DNA from 4 places in the Paenibacillus sp. S33 genome. Region 3 is predicted to be linked to each of the others. Evidence: riboswitches for the same ligand, from Rfam matches in the RefSeq annotation. Region 3 holds a riboswitch; each other region holds the start of a gene.

Region 1 (5,396 bases), 2.8 Mb from region 3:
AAAGCTTCATGATTCATCCCTAATGATTGTGCAATACTTTTGACTCCCTCAGTACCACTTTGATACCTACGAATGGCCTCCAATTTCTCATCTAAACTGAATTTAGGCAAAAAACTGCACCTCCATTGTTAGTCGTGTCTAACAAATGGGGTGCAGTTCAGATGTGGCTGCTTTTTTACAATATTATTACTGCGTTAACGCTGGGCCTATCCTTCCAGCGCCTGCTTCAATTCCTCAGGCGAAGCGTCCCACCATTCCTCGTTATGCGAAATTAGCAGGCTTTTGAGCGCTGCTTTATCTTCACTGCCGAGATCCTCCAGCATGAAACGACGCTTGAGCGCATAATCCATACGATTGACGTGATCGGCGAGGATTTTCCAGCCGCGTTTGGCTTCGTCGTCAATCAGCATCTCGCAGGCGGTGGCACCGCCGTACATACGCCCTTCGGGCGTACGATCCACGGCTACCCATACGAGCCATACTTGGCGTCCGTTCGGTACATCCTCTTTATTCGTAGAGAACTTGATACCACGTTCTACTTTACTTTTGGCATGCATGGCACCGATATCAATTTTCGCCTCTCCTCGGTCAATGATAACCGGAGACATGCTGTTCAGGTCGATTGAGCCTGCGCCGAAACCCTTATGTTTACTCTTGCCACTGACAATGTTCAGTGCAATCTGTTTTTTGCCGTCCGGCTGATTTTCACTCATGCGTCACTAGACCTCCATTTTCCGTCTTCACACTCATTCTACACTATAAATATTTTAACTAATAATCTCCTGAAAGCAAACATATACATGCTGTAGATGCTTGTCAACGGGAGGTATCCATTGTATGACCCCAGCACGCACTAAAATCGTTTTATTGTCTACACTAGCCCTCGGTCTCCTCGCAGGGACGTTATGGTTTGCCTGGCAGCCCCAACCGCAATCCGACCCGCAGTCCATAGGCCAACCACTATACGGCTCCCTGTCTGAGTCTGCGCTTGCCCCAAATATGGGCAAGCCTCTAGGGGCAAACATCGTGCCTGACCTGCCCAAGAACCCTCCACAGCCCGCTACAGAAATCCTCAGCAAGAGGGTGGTAGAATACCACATTGATGTGTCTCTGGAAAAAGGACAGGTTTTGCGAGGCACTGAGACACTGACCTGGAAGCATCCGGGCAAGAAAACCGTGAATGATCTGTATCTTCATCTATACCCGAATGCCTTTTCTTCCATGGAAACTACCTTTATGAAGGAATCCGGTGGAAAGCTGCGCGGAGACACCATGCCCAAAGACGGCTTTGGCTCCATGACGCTGACTGAACTAAAAACAGAAGACGGTTTATCTCTCATGCACCGCATCCAATATGTGCAGCCAGATGACGGTAACGCAGGCGACCGTTCGCTCGTGAAGGTGCGTCTACCCAAGCCGGTACGAGGTGGCGAAGAAATCACATTATATATGAAGTTTGAGGTAAAACTGCCCGCCATCTTCGCTCGTATGGGCGCGACAGATGATTTTGTAATGGCAGGACAGTGGTTCCCGAAGCTAAGCGTCTACGAGACTGCAGGACAGCGTGGACGCGCCGAGGAGGGCTGGAACCTCCACCAGTATCATGGTAACTCCGAGTTTTATGCCGATTTTGGAATTTACAGCGTACGGATTCGGGTGCCTGAAACTCATATCGTAGCAGCGACCGGATTTCCCACCCGTGGTGCCGTCCGACAGAACGGCCAAAAAATATATCAATTTTATGCCGATGATGTACACGATTTTGCCTGGTCCGCTTCACCCAACTTTGTAACCGTAGAAGAACCCTTTTCTTCTGCTGAAGTCCCTGGTGTCAAAATCAAGCTCTACCTTGACCCGTCGCACAAGGAGCTCAAAGGGCGCTATATGAGCGCAGCGAAGGCCGCCCTTTCGTACTACAGCAAATGGTACGGGCCTTATCCATATTCCACCCTATCCATCGTGGTTCCACCCAAATCAGGCAATGGAGCCGGCGGTATGGAGTATCCGACACTCATCACGGCCGCTGCTGCGGGTAATCTGAATCCTGGCTATAGTCTGGAACGGACATTAGTTCATGAGATTGGACATCAATATTTCTACGGAATGGTAGCCAATAATGAATTTGAGGAGCCGTGGCTGGATGAAGGCTTCACCTCCTATGCTGAGGAGCGGCTTATGGAGCAAGAATATGGGCTTACCCCCAACCTGCCATTACAATCGGGACAGGTAGCCTCCCCACAGCCGCTAAACCGTGAGTCATGGAAGTACGGCTCAGCTGCTGAGTACGCGCAAAATGCCTACTCTCGAGGCAAGCTGGTCCTACGGGGCATTGAACGTCAGGTGGGTATGAAAAAAATGGATCGCATTATGCGGACCTACGTCCAGACGTACCGATTCAAGCATCCGTCCTCACTGGATTTTCAACGTATCGTGGAGAGAGTCACCGGACGCTCATGGAGCCACTATTTTGAACAGTATGTATATGACGGCCAGATGGCGGACTTTTCAGTGGATCACATCACAAACCACAAGCTGGAGAATGGATATGAAGCAGTCGTGACGGTCAGCAAAAAAGGGGCGGATTATCCCAAGATCCCTGTCCAATTTACCTTCAAGGAAGGTACCACGATATTCAAGGCTTGGGACGGCGCGGGCAAAAGTACAAATTTTCGGATCAAAAGTACTTCTCCCGTTTCCCATGTAACCCTTGATCCCTTATATACCATTGCACTGGAGAACAAGCATATTAACAATAGCCTAAAAGCCGAATTGGACGAAAAGCAACAAACCCGTTGGAGTATAAGTGTAACCAAGCTGTTGGAGACACTGCTTGGAAGTCTGTCATGGTGAGGTGTCTATAGATGCGGACTGTTATAAAAGAGGGCTGGGCGCTGGTGCGCATACGTTTCTATATCGTTATCATTTTATTTCTGTATCGACTACTGTGGGGGGTGTTTCTCTATCGGCTGGTGCAGTCTGCCGTTATCCCGCTATTGCTCCGTTATCCTGATCAGGGTCAGAACGAGCTGGGACAGACCTTATTTTGGATGGAGAGCCAGATTGCTCTGATGGACAGCCGGGAAGTACATGTGTATTTGTGGATACTACTAGGGGCGACTGTACTACGCATACTGATCACTCCCTTCATTAGAGCCGGAATATATCAAAGTCTGCATACCGATGCGACTGAACCGCAAAGCCTGTCCTTTTTCAAGGGTATGAAACGCCATGGCATGTCGTCGCTGTTGTATTACACCATCGAGTTGGGACTGCTGCTGCTTCCCGCCTTTTGGGTAGTACCGAGACTCTACCCTATTGTAGCAGGAGCACTTCAATCTTCCTCTTATCTGCTGCATTTATTGCCCTATGTCATTGGATGGATGGCATACGGATGGTTCATTCGGCAGTGCATCCTGTATATGCAACTGGGTACTGTCGGTGGTCACGCCATACTATCGTCCCTGCTCGCCTTCTTTCGCCAGCTCCTCCCAGCTGTCGGTATATCCCTTTTGCTCGGTGCTTGTGTGCTGCTGGTCTTCGGTCTATTTGGCACCGTGGCGATGATTTGGACTGGCATGCTGGCGCTCATTCTCCAGCAATCGTATCATTTTGTTACTAGTCTGGTCAGGCTGTGGCATATCAGTTCGCAGTACAGACTATGGCATACCGATATCTCTAGTAGAAGCTAAGCCCTGCCTTTATGTTTTTTACTTCATTTCCGTCTGTCGAAAAACCTTGATTCATACTCGCGCAAACGACACATAACTGAATACTGTTAACAAGATCTGTTCCTGGGACATTAGGAGCAGATTTTTTTTGTAACTTTTTGCAATGAAACATTTGCCAAAGCCAGCCGTCTTTGTTACAATAATCGCAGTGAACTGATAGTAACAACTTTGTAATCTTTATTGTAACCTTTATCTCAAAAATAACGTTTCTGTGAATACTGCTCTCCAAGGTGCACATCTTAAGTTAAGCCTAATTCCTGGCACCTAGGAAGCGGGGGAACCAGTTTGGGTGAATTGATCTCGCAACAGAGTGGTCATAGGGGAACCTTCTACCGAATCCTTAAGCTAACCTCGCAGGCATTGGAAGGGGTATATTTTTTTTGAAGAAGAAGCTAACGATCGCAGCTATGGGTCTTGCCATTGCCTTTACATCTTTTACATTCGGTGGCGGCAGTGCATATGCAGACTCTAAGATGGACCAGGTCATCCAAGATGCCAAAGGAACGAACTACAGAAGCGGAGGCACTACACTCGAGGGATTCGATTGCTCCGGCTTCACAATGTACGTATACAACAAACTGGGAATTAAACTTCCGCATCAATCAGGATCACAATTCAAAATGGGATCTTCTGTATCCCGCGATGAAATGAGACCTGGGGACCTGGTGTTCTTCAACACCACAGGAAGAGGCATTTCCCATGTAGGTATCTTCGTAGGTGAAGGGAAATTTGCCCACTCCTCGACTTCACGTGGTGTAGTAGTTAGCTCACTGAACGAAAATTATTACGCTAACCGCTATGTCGGTGCAAAAAGAATTATGAGCACAGACGCTTACCATTCTGTAGCTTCAGACATTCCTGATGACGATAACGTAGAATAACTAACGCACAGCAAGCTAACCCTAGCCGCAATTTGATTCTGGCCGGAATCGAATTGCGGTTTTTTATGTCCACAACATCAGCAATTATTATCTTTACTGACGAACTGAGACCTCAAAAGGTTTCAATTGTAGCGAACATCGTCGGTTTTACCGTCACCGCTGGGGGAGCATATGAGCAGTAATTCCTTCTTATTGAATGTATACCCGACTTAGGTATGAAATAAACACGCTTGCCATTCCTCTGCAACTTGTCTACAATCTGTTGTTAATGATTGAAGTACCTGTGTAAAAGGAGGATGGAACACATGCCGGCCTCAATATCCAACTATCGGATCGTACCGATGGACGAGCATCAAGCGGCTGCAATCTGTGAGTGGCACTATGATCCACCTTATAACATATATGGTTGGCTCCCCTGGGAACAAATGAAGGCGCTTGAAGTCGAATTTGGAAGTCCCACGCTTCGCCAAGAGCAATATGTTGCCGTACTGGATGAAGAGAACAAGCTAACAGGATTTGCTCAATATTTTCCTATGATCGGTGTGACCCGGCTAGGTCTTGGAATGCATCCTGACAGGTGCGGACATGGCAAAGGCTCTGATTTTGTCCGTGCCATTGCAGAGGAAGCTCAACGACGCAACCCGAAGAATGAAATTGATCTAGAGGTGCTCACTTGGAATGAGCGCGCTATCCGGGCCTACAAGGCGGCTGGATTTGAGCTTACAGATACCTATGAACGCCAGACTCCTGATGGCAAAAAACCATTTTATTGTATGGTATATCGTCC
Region 2 (5,396 bases), 1.5 Mb from region 3:
GTTTTGCCATTACGTTCCACCGCGAGCAACGCGGCAAATCTATGGTAACTTCCCGGCTGGACTCTATTCCAGGCATCGGCGAGAAACGGCGTAAGTTACTGCTTAAGCATTTTGGATCGCTCAAAAAAATAAGAGAGGCCAGTGTCGAAGACTTCCGGCCTCTCTCTATTGGGGATAAGCTTGCGCGTCAGATTATAGCTGCCCTTCGGGAGGAGGAGTCGTAGAATACGGCTCCTCTTTTTTTATAGGTTCAAACATAATTCGATTTGGCTTTTTAGGACTAAACCAATAAATGATGTAACCCACGATGGCTGGAAGTAAGATCCAGAATAGACCAGCGCTCACATTCACAGTGTCTCCCAGACTCATCACACTAAGTCCCATTAGAATGCTGTCAAAAATAACGTGGCTGAACATGGCGGCAATAAAGCCGTAACGCAGAAACACAAAACTGAACAGCAAACCAAGAAAAGTCAGCTCAATAGGTCTGGAAATCACCGGATAGATTGGATAAAGTGTATGTCCCAGTGCCCAAATCAGCGTGGTGATCAGACAAGCAACAAAAGTATTTTTTACTATTTTTTTGACCATCGGAATACCAAACAGACGGTAGACAGTCTCTTCTCCAATACCTGCCATCCAGGCCATAATCGGCAGTAGCCATGGATAAGCCATATTGTAAGGGGATTGCGTGGCATCTGTGGTGGAGAATGTATTAAATGTGCGCTCCAGTATAAAGAACAAAATGGATTGTACCCCGAGCAAAATAAAGGCCCACAAGTAGCCAACATACATACTGCGAAGCACATACAGCCCGTAGCCCGGCTCTTTCGCACGCGGCCATGCATTCAGTCCAACCTGACGCATAAGCCCGTCACCGCCGACCAAGGAGAAGTAGAGCGCTACAGCCATGAAAAAGGTAACACCAATCTGGAAAACCATAAGAAATATAAGCATGCCCTTACCGCCTGCTTCTGCTTGCAATAAAGGCAGCATGTTCATGGTCCCAGCTATACTAGCAATAAAGTATACAACGGATAGAACAATGCCGCGTACAAATGAAGTATGTCGTCGGGTGAGTGACGCATACACAATGGCAAGTACACCCAGTACAAAGCTAAATAGGGCATAACCCGCATAGGTCATCAAATTCGCCCAAAATGTTTGCTTTTCGATATAATCGGTATAGGACGACGGGGCCGAAAAGCTTTGGGTGAAGGAGCGAACATCACCTTCTTCAAAAGTAAAAGCCAGTGTAAGTACCGAGGCGCCGATTTTTTTATCGTCTACGGTATACTTTAATCCGCCTTCTTGTTCAGTGGTCGCAAGCTTCAAATCCGACGGCTTAAAGCCAAAGCGCTTGACCCATACTGCGGCCGCCTGCTCCTTGGCTTCGAGCGTCATGCCGTCCTCAGCCACACGTACAAGCCTGTTACGTGCTTGTTCATCCGTAGAAATATCAGCCTGTGTGTAATTGGTGCTGAAGGTGATCCGTTTAAAGCTAACGACCTTGCCAGTGGATAAATCCACATGAATTTGCAGTTTACTCTTCGCTGAGGATTCAGGCAGATCGACCCGAAAGGTTTCGTAAGGGTAACTTTTTTTCCATGTACGGTCGTACTGTTGAAGTAGTTTTTCTCTAGATAAATAACCGTACAAATCTGTTTCGGCCTGATAGGTCACGACAGGCTCCTCAGGCTGTGATTCAGTATAGCCCAGCTCGGAGCGGGCGAAGTCCAATGCGTGTATGACCGCTTCTTGTTTGCTGATGACCTTTGCGTTCATTACTGATTCTGGACTCGGATTGCTAAGCGAGGGAATAAGCAATTGAAAGATAAAAAAGCAAATCAGGCCAATCCCGCCCAGCAAGCCTAATTTTTTGAAGTTGGCCGTGAGCACGACCGGTTTCCCGATAGGATTCATGAGTTTCCTCCTTAATCTGTAAATAAGAACATCCATTAAAGATATCATACTGCACAGGTTCCCGCCAACAGACAAGCGATATTCATGAAAATAGAGTGAAAGCACTTTAAAGTTCCAATAAAATTAGATAAGCTGCGATTAAACGATGCCCATTCGCAAAATAAAGCCAATTTCACGTTTTTTCGGCGAAATCGGTTTTGTGATCTGGATATAGAAGGATTATAATCTTGAGGCAATGCCTATGAAATACATAGGTAATGATATACAGTTGAGCCGAATTTCTATGGGAAAACGGGGGAACCATGTTACTGGGGTGAATTTTACAACCGATCCTGCTGGATCGGAAGTGTAAATAGGGCATACTGTGCTGCCCGAATCCGTCAGCTAACCTCGTAGGCTATGAGCAGGAACCAAGTCAGGCACTCGGTTTTCCGGTGTCTTTTTTTGTGCGTATAAAAGTGTTTGGATTGGTTAGACCGCTGCGGGTGCAGATTATTCTTCCGATTGCTGTTATCCCCGGATTTTTTGATTGTATACCCCCTTTAATGGTTAAAATCCGGAGATAAAGGCAAACGCTTCGCTTCTTCAGAACAATTCTGCCCCCTTCGCTACTGCCCGCCAATAGCACAGGAGCCGAGTAGTGCTTGACATGCATTCTTCCTGTATTCAGGGAATGCTAATTACAGTTAACTAAGGTTTGGAAAAATCAAAAAATTCAGGGGCAACGACGATCGAAAGATCAAATGGAACGCGTAGCGAGCTTACACCGTATTAAATCACTGATTTATAGTTTTAAGGATTAGGAGAGAAGTGATGAATAGATGAATCCCAATGCAAGCTGGCTCCGGCTTTCTCCACCGCAGATATTCGTTGCGGGCTTTGCCATTATCATTCTAATAGGTAGTTTATTGTTAATGCTGCCGGTCTCCAATACAACAGGAAAGCCACTTGCGTTTATAGACGCTTTGTTTACTGCCGCCTCTGCGACCTGTGTAACCGGGCTTGTCGTTAAGGATACAGGGACCTTTTTCACAACCTTTGGTCAAGTCGTCATCGCTGCACTCATTCAGATTGGCGGTCTCGGCTTTATGACTATGGCTACCTTGATCGCGCTGGTGTTCAAACGTCGGATTTCCTTGCGGGAGCGCCTCATTTTGCAGGAAGCGATGAATCAGACTTCTGTAGAGGGAATTGTCGGGTTAATCCGTAAGGTATTGCTGTACTCACTGGTTATTGAAGGCGTATGTGCTACGATATTCTCGGTTCGCTGGTCCTTTGATATGCCCGTAGGCAGGGCGATTTATTTTGGAATCTGGCATGCCATCTCCATGTTTAACAATGCTGGTTTTGATTTATTCGGTGAATTTCGCAGCTTGACAGGTTATGTATATGATCCGATTGTTAATTTTACCGCAATGTTTCTAATTATTTCTGGCGGCATTGGTTTTGTAGTGATGTCAGACCTGGCAGAATATCGCAAGCGCAAGAGACTGTCCTTGCATACCAAGGTGGTACTCAGCATGACGGGCGCTATGATTGTAGTCGGCACGCTCGTGATTTTTGTATTTGAGTTTACGAATCCAAAGACTCTTGGCTCGCTTGATTGGGGTGGTAAGCTACTGGGATCTTTATTCCAGTCCGTTACCCCCCGTACCGCAGGTGCCAATACGCTGGACATCGCAGGCTTGCGGCAGGCTACGCAGTTTTTTATCATCATACTCATGTTTATTGGGGCTTCCCCTGGCTCCACTGGAGGCGGGATTAAGACCACAACATTCGCCCTGCTCATTGGAGCAGTGATTTCGATGCTGCGGGGGCGGGAAGATATTGTGCTGTTCAAGTACCGACTTGCGCAGGGACGAATTTACAAGGCTTTGACCATTACACTGCTGGGGTTGCTGTTCGTGATCGGGGTGACCATGATTTTGTCGGCAACCGAAGATCATCATTTTCTGATGATCTTGTTTGAGACGGTGTCTGCGTTTGGTACGGTGGGGCTGTCGATGGGGCTTACACCTGATTTAACAGTCATAGGCAAGCTGGTGATTACCCTGACGATGTTTGCAGGTAGACTGGGGCCACTCACGCTAGCTTATGCACTGGGGCCGAAAAAGGGTAAAGAATTGTATCGTCATCCGGAAGGCAAAATGATTATAGGATGAATCATTTCATATACATTTCGTTGGTTTAATCATTTCAGGATTTTGCAAAATTCGATACCAGTCGCTTCGAAGTCAAGATATAGACGAACTAAACCATTTCGTTCTATATCTTCTTCATTGGAAGTCGCTTATGGGATTTGTGCAAAATCCTCATTTATGAAATTGATTCAGATAAGGGAGTTTTCGAGTAGATATGAAAACGCAGCAGTTTGTAGTTATTGGCTTGGGGCGGTTTGGCTCAAGCCTGGCTTTGCAATTGGTGGATATGGGGTGCGAGGTGCTAGGCATTGACCGGAATGAGGATGTTGTGGACAGTATGAGTGAGATGTTGACACATACTGTCGTGGCGGACGCTACCGATGAAGACTCTTTGCGATCACTGGGCATCCGTAATTTCGATTGTGGCATTGTTGCTATTGGTGATGACATTCAGGTAAGCATCCTCACCGCCATTTTGCTGAAGGAGCTGGGTGTGAAAAAAGTTGTAGCCAAAGCCATATCTGTGCTGCACGGGCGTGCGTTAGAAAAGCTCGGTGTGGACCGGATTATTTATCCAGAACGGGATATGGGTATCCGGGTGGCTCACCAGCTAGTCACGCCTAATTTGCTCGATTATTTAGAGTTGTCTAAGGAATACAGTATTGTGGAACTCAATGTACCTGCATGTCTGAATGGCAAAACGCTAGCAGAGCTAAATGCCCGTACCCGCTTTGGTTGTAGCGTCGTGGCGCTTCATACGGCGAACGGTATCCTGATCGCACCGACGGCTATGGATCGGCTAAAATCAGACGATATTATGGTCATCATCGGCTCGAATGACAATATCGGTCGCTTTGAGGATGAGGTTGTTAATGTTAATGAAGAGGATTAAACCCTCTACACCATACGGTAGCCTGCAAACGACGCACGTGTCTCGCTAATCCAGCGTCGTGCTGTCGGACCGAGATCGGTCGTCTCCGAGTAAATGAGGGAGGTCGTTCGGCGTGTCTCCTTCAAATCGGGCAAGTATAATGCAGTGAGTCCATTATCCCGTAATAGTTCGCTGCGCAAATAGGATTTGGGTAGTAAGGCAGAAGCCTTACAGGTTGGAAGCAGGCGTACAATTGCCTCGAAGGAGTCGATTTCCATGCGGATATCCGGCATGATGCCGCTGCGCTGGAACAAGTCATCCGTCAGACTGCGGTACCAGGTTCCTTTGGAGAAAATAATCATCGGCAATCCTTGCAGATCTTTCATCGAGGCCGTTCCTGTCTTGACGGTTAATTCATGTCCAATGGGAACAACGAGCTCCAAATGATCATCAAATAGCGG
Region 3 (5,396 bases):
CAGGCATATCAGCAGGAAGAACCTCTTTAACTGCATGTATGACCTCAACACCGAACAGTGACAAATCCTGCCCATATTCATCTTCTCTGGTATTTGTTAAAGGCGAATGAAATTGATGGATCAGATAGCCGTGAGCGCCATGTATCTCAACCGTATCAAAACCGGCTTCCACCGCGCGGCGCGCGCCTTCTTTGTATGCCTGGACCAATTCCCTGACTTCAGCTGTCTTTAAGGCGTGCGGCTTTTTAAAGCGTTCGCTAAAAGGAATCGTGGACGGACCCACAGGTTGCTCAGCATCTTCAGCCTTGCGTCCAGCGTGGCCTAGTTGAATACCAATCTTGGCACCATACTTGTGGACTTCCTCTACAATCTTACGATATGCAGGAATATGTTCGTCACTCCAAATACCCAAATCACGATCCGTAATACGTCCATCTGGATGGACCGCTGTCATTTCCACAATAATAAGTCCAGTGCCTCCTACTGCCCGGCTCACATAATGGACATGATGCCAATCCGTTGGATTTCCGTCCTTGGCCTCCACGCTGTATTGGCACATCGGGGGCATGACAATCCGATTTTTTAAAGAAAGCCCCTTTAATTGATAAGGAGTAAACAAGTCGGTCACTTTTATCCATCCTTCCTTCAATTCCATGTCTGTATAATTATGAATTGCATCCCCATTATACACCAGCTGTCACAGTATACCGAATTCGTTGTAAGGCTAAAACTTGCGAAAATGCTCCTGTTTTCGGTCATGTTTAAGAGAATATGTACGTTTAGCTCCATCATCTTCATTGATAATCGTTTCATCGTGGGCTTCTTTCCAGTCGTTTATGAGCCGAACTTGGTTACCAGCATATTTTTAATAAGACAGGTACATAATAGTCGAGAGCACCACTAGGTACCACTGCACGGAAAGGGGGGGATACATATGCCGTACAGGGGAGTGTTGCCATGCTTGGCACTGTTACTAGCATTCTCAAGTTTACCCGTTCACGCGGATGCGCCTCCCAACACCGGAACGCCCCATCCCAAGGAAGCAGCTGTTGCTTCTTCTGTACATCAGAGCACAGATCGAGCAACTCCTACATTAGCAATGCTGCGTAAAAAACATGCGGACATTTTTAAAATGTGCGGCCCACACACCCGCCAAATTGCCCTAACCTTTGATGATGTGCCCGATTCTAGGTATACGCCGCAGGTTTTGGACGTATTACACGCTAATGGCATCAAAGCCACCTTTTTCATCGTCGGTCACCGTGCGGAAAAGCATCCGGGGATCATACGCCGTATTATCCGTGAAGGCCATGCTATAGGAAACCATTCCTATACTCATCCGGATTTTAGGAAGGCCACACCAGAACGCTTTCGCAACCAGATTACAAAAACAGAACGTATTTTACAAGCCAGCGCAGGTTTTCGCCCCAAGTTGATTCGTCCACCCTACGGTGAAATCACGGAGCCTCAAATCCAATGGGCACGTCGTCATGGCTATATGATTGTTAATTGGAATGTAGACTCTCTCGATTGGAAGGGATTAAGTAAAACACAAATTCAACGCAATGTGATCCCAGCTACCGGGCCTGGCTCTATTATTTTAATGCACGCAGGTGGAGGTCAAAGTTCCAACTTGCAAGGCACTGTCCAAGCTCTGCCGGGTCTAATTCACTCTCTAAAAGCTAAGGGCTACAAATTTGTGACAGTCCCCCGGCTACTCCACACATCGGAACGGAAATAACCATATGTTTATGATTGAGCAACAGCTAAAGCAACGTAAAAAAGCTGTCTTACCAGCAGAAGTTTTCTGCTCGTCAAGACAGCTTTTTTTTATGGATAAGACCTGATAAGAGTCCGACCTAGTTATATGCGGCAGGATACAGGTATTAAGTTTACATAATATATATTATTTTTTATTAAACCGTATATACGTACAATGCTATTTATCAATAACGTACAGCTTCACATTTTGAAATCCAAAGTCGTTCACAAATGATTTGTTGCCAGGAATAAAGATATCAATCCGCTTTCCTGTAATGGCGCTGCCCTGATCGCGAGCGACAGCCACAAAAGAATGATCCGGCAAACCTGGGTGGGAATAGCCTGTAACCAGCACTTTCGTGCCCATCGGAATGACGTTCGGGTCTACCGCAATTGTACCTAGTTTAAGCGGATTGCCGTAGTAGTCCACTGCTCCCCATTTACCATTCTCGTCGGCTGCGGCAGAATACGCTGAAGCCTTAACGTCAACTATTTTGCTATAGTTGAATGTTTTGCCCCAAGCTTCAATCGTTGGCCCCTCATTCGCTGGTGCTTTCTTCGTAAGAAGTTGCGGCTTCGAATCCGAAGCTGCCTTCACACTATTTTCGCCAGGCACCTTAATTTGCAGACCTGCATATATATTGTTGGAGGCAATGTTTGGGTTCGCCTTCGTTAGCTCGTCTACCGATACTCCATAACGTTGAGCAAGCAAAAAAAAGGTATCGCCCTCTTTGGCAGTGTGAAGCGAAGCAGCATCCGCTACTCCAGCTGTCTGTGCCAACCCTGCAATAGCTGCGGCAAGCACCGCAAATTTCATCGTTTTACCAATATGTTTTAGATGTTTCAAAGATATGTACCTCCTCTGTTATGCCTGCGAAGTTAGCTGTCGGATTCGGACTCAGGAGAAGCCCTATGCTTGTGCAATTCACCCCTAGGCATATTCCACATCGTCTTATGACGTATCGGAATGACTGCCGTTGTTACGTCCCCCGCACTTCCCATAGTTTGGGCCCAGCTTCAGCGGTTGTCATAACCACATGCTGTCCCGGTAAGTTTTGGCTTACTGCATAATATCACAATTTTGTAACCTTATCCGCATGAAAATGTTGGGAACCTTGAACATCATACTACACTCGTTACAATTTTGTCATCAACAAATCGATATTTGTTACGAAAGTATGGGGAAATGGTGTCAAAAAGAAAAAAAGCCCTCCGTCAAACGGAGGGTTTTTTTATAGATTATATCAGCACTTCCTTACAATACTTTGGCAAGAAAATCACGGGTGCGATCATGGCTTGGAGTGCCAAATACCTGCTCTGGTGTACCTTGCTCCACAATTTGACCGTTATCCATAAAGATGATTCGATCGCCTACCTCGCGGGCAAAGCCCATTTCATGCGTCACGATTACCATTGTCATGCCGCCTTCGGCGAGCTTCTTCATTACATCCAGAACCTCTCCAACCATTTCAGGGTCCAATGCAGAAGTCGGCTCATCGAACAACATTACGTGCGGCTGCATGGCCAAAGCACGCGCAATCGCAATACGTTGCTTCTGTCCTCCGGATAGCTGGTTCGGATAGGTATTCTTCTTATCCTCAAGCCCTACGGTACGCAAGAGTTCTAGCGAAATTTTTTCTGCTTCCTTCCCTGACTGTCTTCTAACCTGTGTTGGGGCAAGTGTCAGGTTCTGCAACACTGTTTTATGCGGGAAAAGATTAAAATGCTGGAACACCATCCCCATCTTCTCCCGGGTTACATTAATATTATGGCCACGAGCTGTAATCGGCTCGCCCTCAAACAAAATCTCCCCGTCCGTAGGCTGTTCCAACAGATTCATACAACGTAAAAACGTACTCTTCCCCGAACCGCTGGGACCGATGATGACGACGACTTCACCTTTGGCGATATCTATATCAATGCCTTTTAAAATCTCATTCTTACCGAACGATTTACGCAGTTGTTTAACGGTGATCACTGGCTCTCAACTTCCTTTCCCATAAACCCAGCAGCTTAGACAAGCTGAATGTCATTACAAAATAAATAGCGGCTGCGATTACGAACGGACTTAGTCCTTCGTAGGTGATGTTCTTAATGACCTGGGCCTGATACATAATATCTACCATCCCAATGGTCGAAATAATGGATGATTCTTTAATGATCGTAATAAACTCATTACCGATAGCAGGCAAAATAGATTTAAACGCTTGCGGCAAAATGACATGACGCATAGCTTTACCGCGTCCCATACCCAACGAACGAGCAGCCTCCATCTGTCCACGGTCTACTGCCTGGATACCTGCCCGGAAAATTTCAGCCAGATATGCTGAACTATTTAGAGACAATGTGATTATACCAGACTGGAGTGGGGTAAAATTGACACCCAGCGTCAAAGCAACTCCGTAGTGAATGATCATAAGTTGTACCAGCATAGGTGTGCCACGCAGGATCTCCACATAAGTGGTACCTAACCACTCAATGATGCGTATACCACTCATCCGCAGCAAGGATACGATCAGACCAATGATAAATCCAAACAGTACTCCGAGTGCAGACAGCAACAGAGTGTAGCCGATACCCGTAGCGTAAAAACTGCGGTATTTCCAAAAAATATCTACGATGTTATTAGAAGAAACCTGTCGATCTGCAGAGAGCGCGCTCGCTTCTGTGGAAAACTTCTCAATCGACCCGTCCGCTTTCAGGCGAGCCAACGTTTTATTTACAGAGGCAAGCAATTCTGCGTTCCCCTTGCGTATACCTACTGCTGTTTCTGCTCCGGCATCCTCAGGCACGGCCTTGGCAAGTGTTACGGTACCATCTAACGTGTATCCTTTAGCAACCGTATCTTCGATCACAACAGCGTTGATACGCTGGGTCCGCAGCTGGAGTACCAGATCGGATATTTTGTCCAGTGAGGTTACAGTGGCATTGGGTACTTTTTGAGCAATTTCTTCCTGAATACTCCCTTTTTGTGCGCCAATCTTCTCGCCTTTCAAAGTATCCATCGTAGGATATTTGTCTTTATCCTCTGGGCGTACCATAATGACTTGCTTGGAGCGATAATATACATCTGAAAAATCAATGCTCTTTCTCCGCTCATCCGTCGGTGTCATACCGGACAGTACCAAGTCTACACGACCACTTTGCAAAGCAGGCAGCAAAGAGTCAAAACTCATGTCCTCAGGGACCATCTCCGCATCCAAATCTTTGGCGATTTCCTTGGCGATATCCACATCGAACCCAACAATGGTATCCTTACCGTTAATGACTTTATGAAACTCATACGGCGGAAAGTCGGCACTCATGCCCACTACAAGCTTTTTCTGTGGCTTTGCTTCCGTTCCGTATGCAGTGAGCATGGGAAGACCAGTCAACAGCAAGATAACCGCCGACAAAACCAGGGCGGTAAAACGATATGCCTTTTTCAATCTTTTTTTCTCTCCTTAAATTCTTTATAATAAATAAGATTGTGTCATTATAAATGAATATGCATGATTATGCAATGAATGTTATCGTACAATTTCAGCATACCTAACGCAGTACCTACATTACAGTTTATATAAAGGAGTTTTCAGCATGGATTTTAAACAGACCATTCAAAAGACAATTGAGCAGCATGCCCCACGGTTTAAGGA
Region 4 (5,396 bases), 1.5 Mb from region 3:
TGCGGCAGATGACGCATATTCATAGAGCACCTGAGTCAACCCGTGATAGCCAGGGTTCGTGACCGCATCGTATCCCCAATGACTCATAAATGCAAGTGCAGTTGGGGCGAGAATGAGAAACGGATGTACCAAAATGGCAATCGCGATCAGCTTCATTTCCTTGCCTTCAATTTTCCTCCCCATAAATTCCGGAGTTCTCCCGACCATCAGTCCGCATATAAACACACCCAGAATCGCATACATCAGCATATTCATCAGTCCGACACCCTTGCCGCCAAAAATGACGTTTAGCATCATTTCTCCCAAAGCAGCCATACCACCCAGTGGGGTTAGTGTATCATGCATATTATTGACTGAACCTGTCGTTGCCGCTGTTGTGACCGCAGTGAATAATGCCGATTGTCCAATGCCGAAACGAACCTCTTTCCCTTCCATGCTTCCCTGAGAAGCATCCACACCCAGTGTCTGGATTAACGGATTACCTGTCTTTTCAGACACATACGTAATGGATAGAAAAATAAGAAACAATACCATCATGGAGCTAAAAATAATCCAGCCCTGCTTACGATTACGGGCAAACAATCCAAAGGTATACGGCAACGAAGCCGGCATTACCCACATTGCCAAAATTTCCAGCACGTTCGTCCAAGGACTTGGATTTTCAAAAGGGTGCGCAGAGTTAGCTCCCGCATAACCCCCCCCGTTTGTCCCCAAATGCTTGATGGACTCCAGAGAAGCAATGGGTCCCATAGAAATCTGCTGCTGTGTTCCGCTCAGCGTCGTAATATCCGCCGTAGGCTGTAGCGTCTGGGGTACCTTCAATCCAACCAGCACCAGCGTAAGCACAAAGGCCAGCGGCAGGAAAATTCTTATAATGGCTTTAATAAAATCTTGAAAGAAATTGCCCATTCCTTCACCGCGCCGCGTCAATCCTCTCATAAAAGCCGCAGCAACCGCAAAACCGGAAGCAGCCGAAGTGAACATCATCATCGTGACGAACGCCATCTGTGTCAGATACGTAAGCCCGCTTTCTCCGCTATAATGTTGGAGATTCGTATTCGTCATAAAGCTGATTACCGTATTAAAAGCTAGTGATGCTTCCATATTACTGTTTCCAGCCGGATTACCGGGAAGCATTCCCTGTAAACGCAACAGCAAGTAGCTGATTGCCACAAGCACGGCGTTCGTAGCAATGAAACTCATAACATACGTAGTCCAACGCATGCTCTCCACTTTCTTCAAGCCTACTACCTTATAAATCAGCTTTTCTGTTCTGCCAAAAATCCGATCCGTCCGATTGGGTTCATTCGAGAATACATGATACATATATGTACCCATTGGCTTTACCAAGAGCAGCAATATAACGATCACAATTCCAATTTGAAGCAGCTCCATCCTTTATTCCTCCTTCAAAATGCTCCTGCGTTTGGAACAACAGGCCTGCTTCCAGAGCACCAATTGTGTGCACACGTTTGCGAAAACCTGCTACCTATGATGCTTTAATGTTCAGATCTGTTGTTCCCGCCCGCTCTATCCCTACCAGTGACTAGAACTTTTCAGGGTTCAGGAGTGCGTAGATTAAATACATAAACACAATAGCCGTAAGCCCAAGTATAACGATCATCCTCTTCGTCCTCCTTTAGAGGTCTGCGCATCACACCAGCGTACAAACAGCAGTATCACTCCATAACTCACAGCCATGACGAGCAGCATGTATATATCCATCATGTTCATACCCTCCGTATCGGTCCTCAGATCGCCATTCTTATTTCATCATAAAATCATAAAACAACTATGTTATAAGTGCTTATCCGTTCAGCAGAAAACCCACCTCTCCGTTCAATGTGTAGATCACATGGTCCGCTCCCAATCCTCGATAAATTCCTTGTGGATTACAGCCGTGCGTAATAACATAGATCGATTCCGATGTTAGCGGCCGACATATTTGCAGGAAACGGCAAGTCAGATTCAAGCTGTTCTCGAACAAATACACACTACCAATTTCTTTTTTTGGAAAATTCCATTTTCCCGCTTGCATGGTATTGATGCGGACAATGTGCTCCACACCCATTTTTTTGAGCTGTCGTTCCTCCTGGGCGCTATTCGTCAGAACTGCAAACGCCAATTTTTTGAAAATAAGCAATTTCACAAAACTTCTGCCCGCTTCATTCGGTGCAGTGACAATAATTAACCGACCTTCCATCAGTAGCTCCTCTCCCGGTATAAAAAGACAACAAAAAGAAGCCGAAGGAAAAAGGCTTTCCTCCGGCTTCTGACATATCCATGATAAAATAAACCATGGCTGCACACGGCGGTTTGTTGCCTCTCCCTGTACGCTTACGAGGTTAGCTGTCGGATTCGGACGTGAGAGTCGCCCTATTTCTGGCACTTGACCGGAAAATTCACCCCATGAGACCCACGGCAAGCCGTACAGTCTCGATTGGTTCCCCCGCTTTTGCAACTGCAAAATTCAGCGCTATAGACATTTCGTTGTTGCTTCATTCAAGTTAATTTGAAATTACGTCTTGAATCATACACCCGCGCATGGAAGACTGTAAAGCTCAACTGCGGGGTTATAAATCGGCCTTTAGAGCATAGAAGATTAATAATAACGCTTACAATGCAACTATGCTTCTCACAGCTCACTCAATCTCTGTTTTTCATCCCTTTTCGAAAATGACAAGCATGTCAATATTGGCGTAGGGTAGAGCGTTTTTGGCCTTTTTTTGTAAAAAGAGAAGAAAATACGCTATATGTACCAGCTAAACACCGATTGAACCCGCTTTTATAAGAAGAAACACCTTAATTCGCTCCATTTGCAATGCGATTTACTGTTTTGAACAAAATACGATTTTACAGCGGCTAAAGGCTTAATACAGCTTTTCCAGACTTGCAACCTTACTTTGAATTGCTTACAATTTAATTGCTGAATATTGAATAAGGAGAGATACTATGACCGTTTATGAATATGATGCGCAAACCCTGCAAGGGAAACCAATTCCGTTATCCACATATAAAGGGAATGTTCTGCTTATTGTGAACACAGCCAGCAAATGCGGGTTAACCCCCCAATACAAAGCGTTACAAGAGCTATATGACCAGTACCATGAACTGGGGCTCGAAATTTTAGGATTTCCCAGCAACCAATTCGCCAAACAAGAGCCAGGTTCCAGCGAGGAGATTTCCGAGTTTTGCCAGATCAATTATGGTGTTACCTTTCCGATGTTCGCCAAGACAGATGTCAATGGCGATCAAGCGCACCCCTTATTTCGCTACCTGACCCAAACAGCTCCGGGGGTATTAGGGTCCAAAGCGATCAAATGGAATTTTACTAAATTCTTAATTACACGAGAAGGTAACGTATTTAAGCGCTATGCACCGCAAACCACTCCAGATAAGCTGGCGGGAGATATAGAGAAGCTTTTGCAGCAAAACTGATATTCTTCTTTATCACAGTTATTAAAACAAAAAAAGCATCCCTTCACGTAAACCGTGTCAGGATGCTTTTTCAACTAGGTCTTGCATATAATGCGGTCGAGAGGACTCGAACCTCCACGGGCGTACGCCCACTACCCCCTCAAGATAGCGTGTCTGCCATTCCACCACGACCGCAAATCATAATGTATTGAGGCAACAGATTTATTATACTCTCTCATCAACTATTTGTAAACACAAATATAATAATTATTTTATATGTTATTTTACCTAACATATATGAGCGATAATAATATTTAATTTGACAAAAGGGCTACTAAAATGTAAAAATATATTACATACATTTCGAATTTTTTCGTTATCCCTAAGTAAAGAGTGAAATAATATAACATAAGGATTCACTTCGAGGAGGCGAACCGCCCTGCATAAAGGCAACCGTTTGCTGAACTATGCATTATTGTTGGACCCTTCCCTACCTGTTGGTGGCTTCACCCGTTTTAACGGACTGGAGAAACTATTCCGCAACGGACATTTGAACAGTCTACAAGATCTGGAACATTACATGCTGGATGATTTGTATCCTCAATTTACAACCGTTGACGGCATGGCTATCAAAAGTCTGTATGTCGCCATCCAGCAGAATGACGGTTGGCGAATCGCTCTCATTGATAAGATGCTGCATACCCAACGTCCCTCCTTGCAGCATGTGAAGGAGTTGCGTCTATCCGGTCAGCGTCTACTTAAGCTCGCTAAGGCTCTTTATCCTTGGCTTGAATTTGACCAGTTGGAATCTATACTCATTCAATACAATGCAATTGGCACACTCGCTACCGTTCACACCTGGATTAACTTCCTCCTCGGAAACGATGTAGAACAGACCATGCACGGCTATCTTGGCGCAGCGGTGTCCTTCTGTGTGGAAGATGCCTTCAAACTACTCAATCCTCCCTATGAGGAAAAGAACCCTTTTATGGAGCGTATGACCAGCGAGCTGCTCTCCGCATGGAAGAAGCTTAACGAACCTGAGCCAACCACATTTCAGCGTCGCTTTCTTCACAGACATTGGTGCAACTCCTACATCACTCTACCGCTTTATATGAGCCATAATAGCCAATTGGATGAGCCTAGACTGTTTTCCTCCTCAGGTCTATTCAAACGCCTTCCAGCATCCCCCTGATGCGTCGCTTCACCAATCTGGCAGCAACACCAAAAACACTCTGTCCCTTTCCTCAGGTGGCAGAGTGTTTTTTATTCACACATAATCGAAATTCACACTATTAGTAGACTCTAGACGGGTTATCAGAACCACCTAGCACTTAATTAAGTAATTAATTCAACAAAATAACGTATTTGCGATTGTAAAAACACGTATAAAAGTGTATCATAGTTTCAGATGGTTAATTCTAACATGTTTACTGATGATTATTATAACACACCAATTATTCCGCAAGAATCCGTAAGGGGCGATTTCTCTTGAACAACAAAATGCCTGTCACCTCCTTCGGGTGGGCCATCAAACAACGGCTTGTCGAACTTCGACTGGATCAGAAAACATTTTGTGAGACACACAATATTCCGCCTTCACGCTTGTCCAATCTGATTCACGGCACCCGCAAAGCACAAAGGTACAGAAAACAAGTTGCTGCAATTCTGAACATCGACGATAACGATTATAAGGAGGCACCGCCACTCTAAATCCAACAAGCATTCCAGTTACATATAGGTCATTCCATATCACCCAGAAACCAAATAAACCCGTAAAGCGAACCCCTCCAGTTCGTTTACGGGTTTTCAACCCAGACGATCTTTAGCCAAAAAATTATTCCGGCTTTGTTTTATCCTTCTCACTTTTTTGCTTACGGTATTTCGCAAATTCAACATATTCTAAAATAAAATTCTGTTCTTCCGTCTCAAGATCTTCTGCCTGGCAATTCAGTGGCCCCATCACTCCAAAAAAATAA

Evidence for each region. Region 3 has a riboswitch for cyclic di-AMP ahead of ACWGXJ_RS13435 (3D domain-containing protein). Riboswitches for the same ligand answer to the same signal wherever they lie in the genome.
Region 1: another riboswitch for cyclic di-AMP. It lies ahead of ACWGXJ_RS00550 (C40 family peptidase); the one in region 3 lies ahead of ACWGXJ_RS13435 (3D domain-containing protein).
Region 2: another riboswitch for cyclic di-AMP. It lies ahead of ACWGXJ_RS20035 (TrkH family potassium uptake protein); the one in region 3 lies ahead of ACWGXJ_RS13435 (3D domain-containing protein).
Region 4: another riboswitch for cyclic di-AMP. It lies ahead of ACWGXJ_RS06845 (hypothetical protein); the one in region 3 lies ahead of ACWGXJ_RS13435 (3D domain-containing protein).

What each region holds. Positions count from the first base shown of each region.
Region 1 covers NZ_JBSIEZ010000001.1:136,823-142,218, reverse strand. The annotation lists one part of gene ACWGXJ_RS00570 (IS3 family transposase) at 1-110, opposite strand, end outside; gene ACWGXJ_RS00565 (YwhD family protein) at 207-713, opposite strand; gene ACWGXJ_RS00560 (M1 family metallopeptidase) at 838-2,850, shown strand; gene ACWGXJ_RS00555 (hypothetical protein) at 2,862-3,689, shown strand; cyclic di-AMP (ydaO/yuaA leader) riboswitch at 3,966-4,103, shown strand; gene ACWGXJ_RS00550 (C40 family peptidase) at 4,109-4,609, shown strand; gene ACWGXJ_RS00545 (GNAT family N-acetyltransferase) at 4,915-5,396, shown strand, end outside.
Region 2 covers NZ_JBSIEZ010000001.1:4,398,201-4,403,596, reverse strand. The annotation lists gene uvrC (excinuclease ABC subunit UvrC) at 1-224, shown strand, start outside; gene ACWGXJ_RS20040 (CPBP family intramembrane glutamic endopeptidase) at 193-1,923, opposite strand; cyclic di-AMP (ydaO/yuaA leader) riboswitch at 2,185-2,337, shown strand; gene ACWGXJ_RS20035 (TrkH family potassium uptake protein) at 2,745-4,085, shown strand; gene ACWGXJ_RS20030 (potassium channel family protein) at 4,279-4,956, shown strand; gene ACWGXJ_RS20025 (LysR family transcriptional regulator) at 4,962-5,396, opposite strand, start outside.
Region 3 covers NZ_JBSIEZ010000001.1:2,937,771-2,943,166, forward strand. The annotation lists gene ACWGXJ_RS13425 (NADH:flavin oxidoreductase/NADH oxidase) at 1-628, opposite strand, end outside; gene ACWGXJ_RS13430 (polysaccharide deacetylase family protein) at 935-1,741, shown strand; gene ACWGXJ_RS13435 (3D domain-containing protein) at 1,940-2,608, opposite strand; cyclic di-AMP (ydaO/yuaA leader) riboswitch at 2,615-2,783, opposite strand; gene ACWGXJ_RS13440 (amino acid ABC transporter ATP-binding protein) at 3,017-3,739, opposite strand; gene ACWGXJ_RS13445 (ABC transporter substrate-binding protein/permease) at 3,726-5,189, opposite strand; gene ACWGXJ_RS13450 (M20 family metallopeptidase) at 5,338-5,396, shown strand, end outside.
Region 4 covers NZ_JBSIEZ010000001.1:1,458,823-1,464,218, reverse strand. The annotation lists gene kdpA (potassium-transporting ATPase subunit KdpA) at 1-1,395, opposite strand, end outside; gene ACWGXJ_RS06850 (potassium-transporting ATPase subunit F) at 1,547-1,624, opposite strand; gene ACWGXJ_RS06845 (hypothetical protein) at 1,808-2,203, opposite strand; cyclic di-AMP (ydaO/yuaA leader) riboswitch at 2,319-2,486, opposite strand; gene ACWGXJ_RS06840 (glutathione peroxidase) at 2,953-3,438, shown strand; tRNA gene ACWGXJ_RS06835 (tRNA-Leu) at 3,530-3,612, opposite strand; gene ACWGXJ_RS06830 (urease accessory protein UreF) at 3,875-4,612, shown strand; gene ACWGXJ_RS06825 (Rha family transcriptional regulator) at 4,909-5,130, shown strand; gene ACWGXJ_RS06820 (helix-turn-helix domain-containing protein) at 5,255-5,396, opposite strand, start outside.